Regions from separate parts of the Lysinibacillus sp. GJ-1 genome, predicted to be linked through region 3. Evidence: predicted binding sites of a transcription regulator. Region 3 holds the regulator's gene; each other region holds the start of a gene.
The links. The regulator Rex, encoded in region 3, represses fermentation and respiration genes when NADH is low (regulators of the CRP and FNR family bind a similar motif). The targets are predictions, from matches to a motif close to TTGTGAAATATTTCACAA.
Positions count from the first base shown of each region.

Region 1: the regulator Rex is predicted to act here: its motif matches at 1,654-1,671, upstream of LO754_RS20605 (cytochrome ubiquinol oxidase subunit I).
Region 2: the regulator Rex is predicted to act here: its motif matches at 2,055-2,072, upstream of qoxA (cytochrome aa3 quinol oxidase subunit II).

Region 1 is NZ_CP088912.1:4,129,754-4,133,046, forward strand. Features, by position in the region: gene LO754_RS20600 (cytochrome d ubiquinol oxidase subunit II) at 1-62, opposite strand, end outside; gene LO754_RS20605 (cytochrome ubiquinol oxidase subunit I) at 59-1,405, opposite strand; gene tnpA (IS200/IS605 family transposase) at 1,825-2,301, opposite strand; gene LO754_RS20615 (diacylglycerol kinase) at 2,477-3,293, opposite strand, start outside.
Region 2 is NZ_CP088912.1:3,337,994-3,341,286, reverse strand. Features, by position in the region: gene qoxB (cytochrome aa3 quinol oxidase subunit I) at 1-905, opposite strand, end outside; gene qoxA (cytochrome aa3 quinol oxidase subunit II) at 933-1,871, opposite strand; gene LO754_RS16560 (DUF2785 domain-containing protein) at 2,634-3,293, opposite strand, start outside.
Region 3 is NZ_CP088912.1:4,242,439-4,245,731, reverse strand. Features, by position in the region: gene LO754_RS21090 (ABC transporter ATP-binding protein) at 1-710, opposite strand, end outside; gene LO754_RS21085 (redox-sensing transcriptional repressor Rex) at 1,006-1,641, shown strand; gene LO754_RS21080 (twin-arginine translocase TatA/TatE family subunit) at 1,758-1,973, shown strand; gene tatC (twin-arginine translocase subunit TatC) at 1,994-2,815, shown strand; gene LO754_RS21070 (CPBP family intramembrane glutamic endopeptidase) at 2,854-3,293, opposite strand, start outside.

The DNA of each region.
Region 1 (3,293 bases), 110 kb from region 3:
ACCATCACATAACCGAAAAGGAATATCCATAAAACTGAAATTCCTAGCACTTCTAATGTCATATGATGTCACCGCCCTTTTCTGTATGCCGATCTTCAATTTCACGTTCAATCGGATTCTTTTTAAACATACGAACTAATACGACTGTACTTCCTATTCCAAGTACAGTATACACACCTGTGAATAACAGCATCATTAAATCTACATGATCGCTCGTTGTAGCGCCTTCTGGTGTGCGCATAATACCGTATAATATCCACGGTTGACGTCCAACTTCCGCAAGCCACCAACCGGCTTCAATCGCAATAATTGACAGTGGAGCACCTGCTACAATAATCCATCTAAACCATCGTGCATGAATAAAGCGCCAACCTCGTGGTTTCCCTACTACGTAAAGGAAAGACACTAATACCATAAACATGCCGATAAAGACCATAATATTAAAAAGATAGTGTATATAAAGTGGTGGTCTGTCTTCCTCCGCATATTGATCTAAACCAATAACTTCTGCATTTGGATTATTGCGTGCTAGTATACTTAAAGCATAAGGAACCTTGATGGCATACTTAACTTCCTCGCCATCCAATACACCGAATAAAACCAATGAAGCTTTATCTGTTGTTTCAAAATGCCATTCAGCCGCTGCTAATTTTTCTGGTTGGTATTCCGCTAAGTATTTACCTGAGAAATCGCCTATAATTGCTGCTGCAATTGATGAAACTAAACCGATTTTCATCAGTAAAAATAGAGACTTTTTATGGTAAACATGATCTGAGCCTTTGAGCATACGGTAACCTGCAATGGCTGCCAAGACGAATGCTGATGTCATATAGGCTGTAACGAGAACATGCGCAACTTTTGTTGGCATAGCCGGGTTAAACATTGCTAGAAATGGTTGAATATTTACAAGCTGTCCGTCCACAATATCAAAGCCTTGAGGTGCGTTCATAAAGGCATTTACCATTGTGATAAAGACAGCTGACATGGATGCACCAACTGCAACAGGTATTAGGAGTAACATATGCTTTTTCTGGCTATCAAAGCGATCCCATGTATATAAATAAATTCCTAAGAAAATGGCTTCAAAGAAAAATGCAAAGGTTTCCATAAAGAGCGGTAATGCTATCGTTTGCCCTGCAAGTTGCATAAAATTCGGCCATAGTAACGATAATTGCAATCCAATAGCTGTTCCTGTTACGACTCCTACAGCAACGGTAATGACGAAACCCCGTGCCCAACGTCGCGCCATCAAAATATAATGTTCATCATTCTTTTTATATCCAGTCCATTGTGCAATCATGATCATTAACGGCACACCGACACCAATCGTTGCATAAATGATGTGGAATGATAACGTAAGCTCCGTTAACGCACGACTCCAAAAGACTGCTGATTCATTAATCATCTCATTGCCCTCCTAACTTCCAAATATTCTTCCAAGTATGGAAAGTAGCATGATAATTGCAACACCAAAACTTAACCAAATAAGCTTTTTTTCCTGTGACTTATACAACTGCACCACTTCCTTTCCCTTTCCCATACCCATATTTTCCACTATTCCAACGAAAAAACCTTTATAATGGTCCGATATTTCTACTATTATAAAGGTTTCAAATTTTGTTCAAGTAATATACGCACATTTGCCAAACATTTTTCTTAATTCGTTCACAACCCTTCATTATATGGAAATAAAATCAGAACCACCAGTCTAACTGGTGGTTTGCTCTACGCGTGAAACGCTGGGGTACTAGTACCATGTCTAAAGACACACTGAAAGGTCCGCCAACCGCACTCCGTTTTCACGCTACCACTAAAGTGGTTTTATCATTTTCGCTTTTTTGCTTTTATTTCTTCTCCTGTAAATGGATCAATGAATTCTTTCATGCTCATTTGATCCTCAAGAATATCCTCTTGTAATTGATTTTTTATATATTCCTGAATGATTTTTCTGTTTCTTCCTACTGTATCTACATAATATCCGCGACACCAAAACTTCCTGTTTCCATATTTGTATTTCAGGTTCGCATGTCGGTCGAATATCATTAAACTACTTTTCCCTTTCAAATAACCCACAAACGATGAAACACTTAATTTTGGTGGAATACTTACCAACATATGAATATGATCAGGACAGGCTGTTGCTTCTATAATTTCTACTCCTTTTCTTTCACATAACTGGCGAAGAATTCTACCTACATCTACTTTAATTTGTCCATAAATAATCTGCCTTCTATATTTTGGCGCAAAGACGATGTGATACTTACAATTCCATGTTGTGTGTGCTAAACTTTTATTATCCATTTGGATCCCCTTTCGTACGAAGTCGGTTGACCAGACCTGAATTTATTGTACGGCTGGGGATTTTTCTTGTCCATAGCTAGAAGCTCTTTAGAACCCCTCGCATAGCAAGGGGTTTTCAAAAAATACAATAAAAAAAGCGTAAATTTATAAAATAAAATTTACGCTTTTTGTTAATCTAAATACGGTCTTCCTCACGAATATCTTCAATTGGTACAAAAATTTCAATATGGCGTTTTAAGTTTTCAAAAGTCGCAGGCGCATCTCCACCATATTCACCATCTAGATTTAAATGAACTTCACTATCCGTCGTTACTTTTACGACACTTGCTTTTTTATAAATAACGCGATCATCCTTTAAATGCTCGCCTCGTAAAGCCATTGCTGCAAGTTGAATAAATTCTGGCAAGCTTACTTTTTTTAATACTATTAATGTGAAGTAGCCATCGTTTATGCTCGCATCTGGTGCAAGCTTTTCAAAGCCTCCTACTGAATTCGTTAAGCCACATAAAAACATCATGGCATCGCCATCGAATACTTCACCATCATATTCAATACGCATATGTGATGCCTTAATAGATGGAATCATTTCAACTGCTTTTAAATAGTAGGCAAGCTGTCCAAGCATTGTTTTCATTTTGCTAGGTACTTCGTACGTTAGCTCAGTAATACGTCCTCCAGCAGCAATATTGATGAAATAGCGTTCTCCATTTAACAATCCAACATCAACTGGTAAGGTATCGCCTTTAATAATAATATCAACGGCTTCATCAATATTTCGTGGTATATGGACAGCACGTGCAAAATCGTTCGTTGTCCCCATAGGAATTAGACCAATTTTCGGACGTTTTTCGAATTGGCCTACACCAGAAACAACTTCATTTAACGTCCCATCGCCACCAACTGCTATGATAATATCAAATCCACGTTCTACTGCATTTTTTGCTGCCTCTATTGCATCACCTTCACAAGTTGTTGCGTGACAAGATGTCTCA
Region 2 (3,293 bases), 900 kb from region 3:
CGAGCAAATGTTGCAATGACTTCAGAGAAAATACCGAAGGCAGGAAGAATAACGATGTAAACTTCAGGATGTCCCCAAACCCAGAATAGGTTGGCCCAAAGCATGTCCATACCGCCATCTGTCATCGCAAAGAATTTTGTACCGAATTGACGGTCTAACATCATTAATGCAAGTGCTACAGTTAATACTGGGAATGCAAATACGATAATAACGTTTGTAATTAAAATTGACCAAGTAAACATTGGCATTTTCATTAAAGTCATACCAGGAGCACGCATTTTAAAGATAGTCGTGATGAAGTTAACACCAGTCAATAACGTACCAATACCTGATAATTGTAGTGCTAAAGAATAATAGTTGTTCCCAACAGTTGGACTAAATTCTGTACCCGCTAATGGGAAGTAAGCTGTCCAACCTGAATCTGGTGAACCACCAATAATGAATGATAGGTTCAGTAAACCACAACCTGCTGCGAATGCCCAGAAGCTGACAGCGTTTAGACGTGGGAACGCAACGTCACGTGCACCGATTTGTAATGGAATAACGATGTTCATTAAACCGATAACAAATGGCATCGCCATGAATAAAATCATGATTAAACCGTGCGTAGTGAAAATCTCATTATAGTGTTGTGCATCAAGTAGTCCGTTATCAGGGACTGCTGTTTGTGCACGCATTAAAAGTGCGTCGATACCACCGCGGAATAGCATTAAAAGTGCAACGGCGATATACATAATACCGATTTTTTTATGATCGACTGTTGATAGCCAGTTTTTATAGAAGTAGCCCCATTTTTTAAAATACGTAAGGCCTGTTACGACAACTACTGCACCAACTACGATACTAATAGCTGCGCCTAAAATCATCGGTTCTTGCAGTGGATGGAATAATTCTTCCATACTCATAGGATGCGCTCCTTTCAAATTTGGAAATTAGTGTGAATGTGTTTCGGCATCTTTTTTGGAATGGTCCATATTTTCATGGTTCATATCTTCGTCAGACATGTCCATGTCACCATGGTCCATACCCCCCATATCCATATCACCATGTGCCATTGGTGCAGGGCTGAAATCTAAGTGAGTAGAAGAGTAGCTTGAACGACCTACATGTTCAGCTGCTAATAATTCTTTGAATTTTTCTTCAGTTAATGGTTTTTCGTTCGCTTTTACGTCTTTAACCCATTGATCGAAGTCTGCTTGTGTCATAGATTGTGCTTCAAATTCCATTTCCGCAAATCCACGACCATTAAAGTTTGAGTTACGTCCCATGAATGAGCCAACTTCATCAGCTGCAAGGTGAATAGTTGTTAACATGTCACTCATCGCATATTTTTGACCCGCTAACTGTGGAATCCAGAAACTTGTAATTGGTCCGAATGAATACAGTTTGAATTCAATAGGACGATCTGTTGGAATGTTTACATAGTTCACAGTTTCAATACCTTGCTCTGGATAGCTGAAGTGCCATTTCCAGTTTGAAGATGCTGCATAGATAACTAGTGGTTCTTTATTGTCATAACCTTCTGGTGTTGTTTCTACCGTACTAGTAGTTTTTACAGTAACAATTGCTAGGAATGCTACGATAATAATAGGAATAACTGTCCATGTAATTTCTAGTACATGACTACCTTCTTCATGAGGTGGCTCATAATCGGCAGAAGCTTTTGATGCACGGTATTTTGTTAGCATAAATGCAAAAAGCACATACACGACTAGTAAAATAACTGCCATTGTAATAATGGATAAAATAATTGTGTTTGATAATGTTTGAGCATTTGGTCCTTTTGGATTGAAAACAGTTAATGGTTCACAACCAGAAAGGATTGCGATAGCGCCAAATGCTAATAACATTAAGCTAAATTTTTTATTCATGTTTGACTCCTTTCTATAAAACGGCTATTCATAAATTTCATGTGTAGTAGTATTGATTCACATTTATAAATAGTGGGTATTGAGGTCACCTCTTTTATCTGATGTACCAATCAAATACGTTTGCATTAACAATGACAATGGCATGGTTCAATATGAAGCATTAAGTCTAGTAAATGATTGGTCTTTTGCAAGCGTTCACAAACATGATGATGTATGCACCATAAAATGGACAATTCTTCAATGTAGATGGTCGCATCATGTCTTTGTTTGCATATAGGATTATACGCCCGCAGCACCAGAAAAAAAAATATTTAATTATAGAACTGATAATGAATAGGGGGTGATTATGAACATTTTTTGAACAAAAAAAGCTATTTTACTATTGGTATTTTAAGGTTTTGTTAAATTAACACTGTATAAACGTTGAAAATACTGCGTTTGTCGTATTTAACTAAGTAAACAAATTTTTTGTGAAAATTATCATTTCACATTTTAGACGATGTTTTGTAATAAAGTCCATGATGCGACTGTGTTTTTGATACATTTTAGTTGCGTTTTATCTAAAAAAGGAGTATAAGAAAAGTCGGTTTTAGGTACCTGAAAGGATAAATTTTCTATGTAAGGGATGATTATAAAGGGGTATATTGGAACATTGTTGAAATTATGTTAACATAATTAAACGATTTGAAAAATTAACAAATATTAGTATATTAGTATTCGAAAAAAAGAACATCCAAATGCGTTGGATGTTCTGTCCTTCATTTAGGAACCGAGCTTCAACCACTTTGCAATTTGCAAATACAGTGTGTTTTGAAGTTTTGGTGCTAGGTTATTCATTTTTAACGCGAAATACAAAGTCTTCATTGCGTTCAATGTACAAGTACGCCCACTAAAAAAGCGTTGATTATAGCCTTGTGTTACTAAATGCATTTCGAATTTATCAAAAACTTGCTCTACCCATTCGGATAGTGCTTCCTCAGAATAATTCCTTGCTAATAATGCTTCAATTATATTGACTAAGCGTTCTTCCTCGTCGTTGATAAAAACAACATCTTTCCAAGTTACTAGTTTGAATGCATGTAAAATAGAAGGAGCGTGTTGCAAATCAAACTTCGGATGTTTAATTGTTATTGCCGCTAAATCTGCTCCGTGTGCAACACTGTGTGCCCAGCCTTTACCTTCTATATAACCTCTTGTATCATTTTCAAGTAACAAATAACGCCCTATTTTTTTAAAGAAAGATTGTAAGCTTGCGTCATCTAAAATAAGGAGTTCACTATCTTTTGCCAAAATGCTCGCTACTAGTAAAGCTGAAAAAGAGCGGGTGAAAACACTATCCGTCATTTGTTCTCCAATGTTAGCGTATAAGAAATCTTCACCGGTTGCCGTGTCAAATAAATATTGTAGTTGCTGAGCGCTTAG
Region 3 (3,293 bases):
GATACTTCATAGACGATAGAAACAACTTGATCTAAGAAATAACGGTCATGGGAAACAATTAAAATAGCGCCTTCATAGCCTTTTAAATAATTCTCTAACCAAGATAGCGTTTCAATATCTAAATGGTTGGTAGGCTCATCGAGAATTAATAAATCGGGCTTGCTTAGTAGCAGCTTAGCAAGAGCTAGACGAGTTCGCTGGCCCCTTGACAAGGAGCTTATTGGTTTTTCATAATCCTCTGGGTAAAATTGCATTCCATGAAGAACAGAGCGTGTATCAGACTCGTACTGATAGCCACCTGCATCTTTAAAATCATGTTGTAATTGGTCATATTCGGACATTATCTTTGTATACATGTCAGAGTTATCGTAAACGGCTGGATTAGCCATTTGTTGTTCAAGGGAACGTAATGCTTTTTCTTGTGAAAGAAGCGGTTCGAAAATTGTCATCATTTCGTCCCAAATTGACAACGTAGAATTTAGTCCAGCATGTTGTTCCAAATAGCCGACTTGTACACCTTTTGGAATGATAATATCGCCAGCATCATATGACAATTGACCAGCAATGATTTTTAGTAAAGTGGATTTACCAGCACCGTTACGTCCTACTAATGCGACACGATCACGATGTTGAACTTCTAGTTTTACGCCACTTAAAATTTCATCGGCAATAAAGGATTTATATAGTTGATTGACTTGTAATACAATCATTCTTGACACCTCAATTCATTCTTAGTGTAAATGATGAGGGATTTGCTTGCAATGTCAGTGCTTTACTTATTCCAAGCTGTCATGTAAGATTGAAACGATTTCTCTTTAGTTAGTGGCGTAAAAAACGCCGTTAACTAAAGGGAAATCCACCAGTGGATGTCACAGATTACCGCATAAGCTTGGAAAATATCTGGACGCAATTACACAGTGATGTAATTGATTTGTATAAGCATGTTTCAAAAGAATATTCAAATGCACTTCTGTGGATTTGATGTGTTTATAAGGAGGAAAAAGTTTGAAACAAGAAGTGAAAATTCCACAAGCCACAACTAAAAGACTTCCTCTTTACTATCGATTTATCCAAAACTTTGCGCAAGAAGGAATGGAACGTATTTCATCGAAGGAATTGAGCGAAGCGATGAAAATCGACTCTGCAACGATTCGTCGTGATTTCTCTTATTTTGGTGCGCTTGGGAAAAAGGGATATGGCTACGATGTACAACATCTATTGACATTTTTTAGTCAAACACTAGATCAGCATGAAACAACAAAAGTAGCATTAATCGGTGTGGGGAACTTAGGTAATGCCTTTTTAAAGTATAATTTCCAGAAAAATCATAATACGCACATTGTGGTGGCATTTGATTCGAAGGCGCCTAAGGAAGGGAAAATGATCAGCAATATTCCTGTGTATCATCCCGATTTACTAGAAGAAAAGTATGCTGAATACGGGGCAGACCTAGCTATTTTAACAGTATCTTCACGCTCTGCTCAGAAGATGGCGGATCGCTTAGCTGCAATGGACGCAAAAGGTATTTTAAACTTTACACCAGAGCGAATTACTGTACCCGATTCTATGAAATTATTAACAATAGATTTATCAGTTGAATTGCAAGCGCTTATTTATTTAATAAGAAATAGCGATAAATAAGTGCATTCACAATTTTGTAAACAGTTACAATTGATGGCGTTCAAACTATCTAAATAAATTCGCCAAACCTAAAAATTTAAGTTAAAATGATATATATATAAGAGGAGGTGGCTGTAATGGTTGTGCACTTAAGTGCTATTACACCAGTTAGTATAGTTATTATCGGTGTGGTTGCAATTTTAATTTTCGGACCAAAGAAATTACCAGAGCTAGGTAAAGCTATGGGTTCTACACTTCGCGAATTTAAAAATGCAACAAAAGGTCTAGCTGATGACGATGATGATGCAAAAAAGAAAGTAATTGAACATAAAGAAAATGATAACGTTAAGTAAGTTAAGGATGTCAATTTAATATGAATCCAAGAGAATTAACTGTTACAGAGCATTTAGTAGAACTAAGGAAACGGCTCTTTATTTGTGCTGTTTTCTTTGTTATTGCACTTATTGTTGGCTTTTATCTAGCTGAACCAATTATTAAATATATTCAATATAGTAAAGAAGCAGAGCAACTAACTTTAAACGCGTTTAATGTGACCGATCCTCTTGTTATTTACCTACAAGTGACGGTTTTTGTAGCGTTCGTTTTAAGTTCACCATTGCTTCTTCATCAAATTTGGTTGTTTATCACACCAGGTTTACATGAGACAGAACGTAAGGCTACTTTAAAATATATTCCTTATTCGTTTATTCTATTTATAGCAGGTGCATCATTTTCTTATTTTGTGTTGTTCCCATATGTTATGCATTTTATGATGGGCTTATCTGCGGATTTAGAAATCAAACAAACAATAGGAATTAACGCATATTTTTCATTTTTGTTTCGCCTAGTTATGCCTTTCGGAATCGTTTTTCAGTTACCTGTTGTAACGTTATTTTTAGCACGTTTAGGTATATTAAATCCTGAATTAATGGTGAAGTTCAGAAAATATGCATATTTCGTGTTAGTTGTGATAGCGGTATTCCTTGCACCACCCGACTTTATTTCAAATGTTATTGTAGCAATTCCGCTATTTGTAATTTATGAGATTAGTATTATTATAGCGCGCAGGGGCTATCGTAAATTTTTACAAGCTGAAGCAATGCAGTTAGAGGAAGAACGGATAGCAGCAGAACGTGAGCAAGTGGAGCGTTTGTTGGCTGAGCAAAAACGACAAATAGAAGAAATGAATGACTAATTTAAAAAGCTGGATGTGATGATCACATCCAGCTTTTTTTATTGCATTTTTTGCAGTTCTTGTAAAAACTTTTGCAACGGTTCAGCGTTTAATTGGATAAGCGTTACAAAGCCATTTAGCATAATGTGCGCGATAATTGATGTCCATATCCGTTTTGTTTTGTGGTATAGGAAAGCAAAGATTAAACCACAAATGGTATACAACAGGATGTGTGAAAAATCAAAATGAATCAGTGCGAAGAAAATAGCACTAACAATGGCCGCCACCCAGAAATTCGTCGTTTGAACAAGTGAGCCGAAAATAACGCGACGGAAGACAAATTCCTCTAAAATGGGACCAAAGACAACAATCGCTAAAATGGCAATGGGTGCACCTTTAGCTATCGCTACGATATCAGCAGTGTTTTGTGAGCCACCCTCGATTCCAAAAACAGCCATTTCAATAGCCGCTCCAATCATTTGACCGAAGAATACAAGGA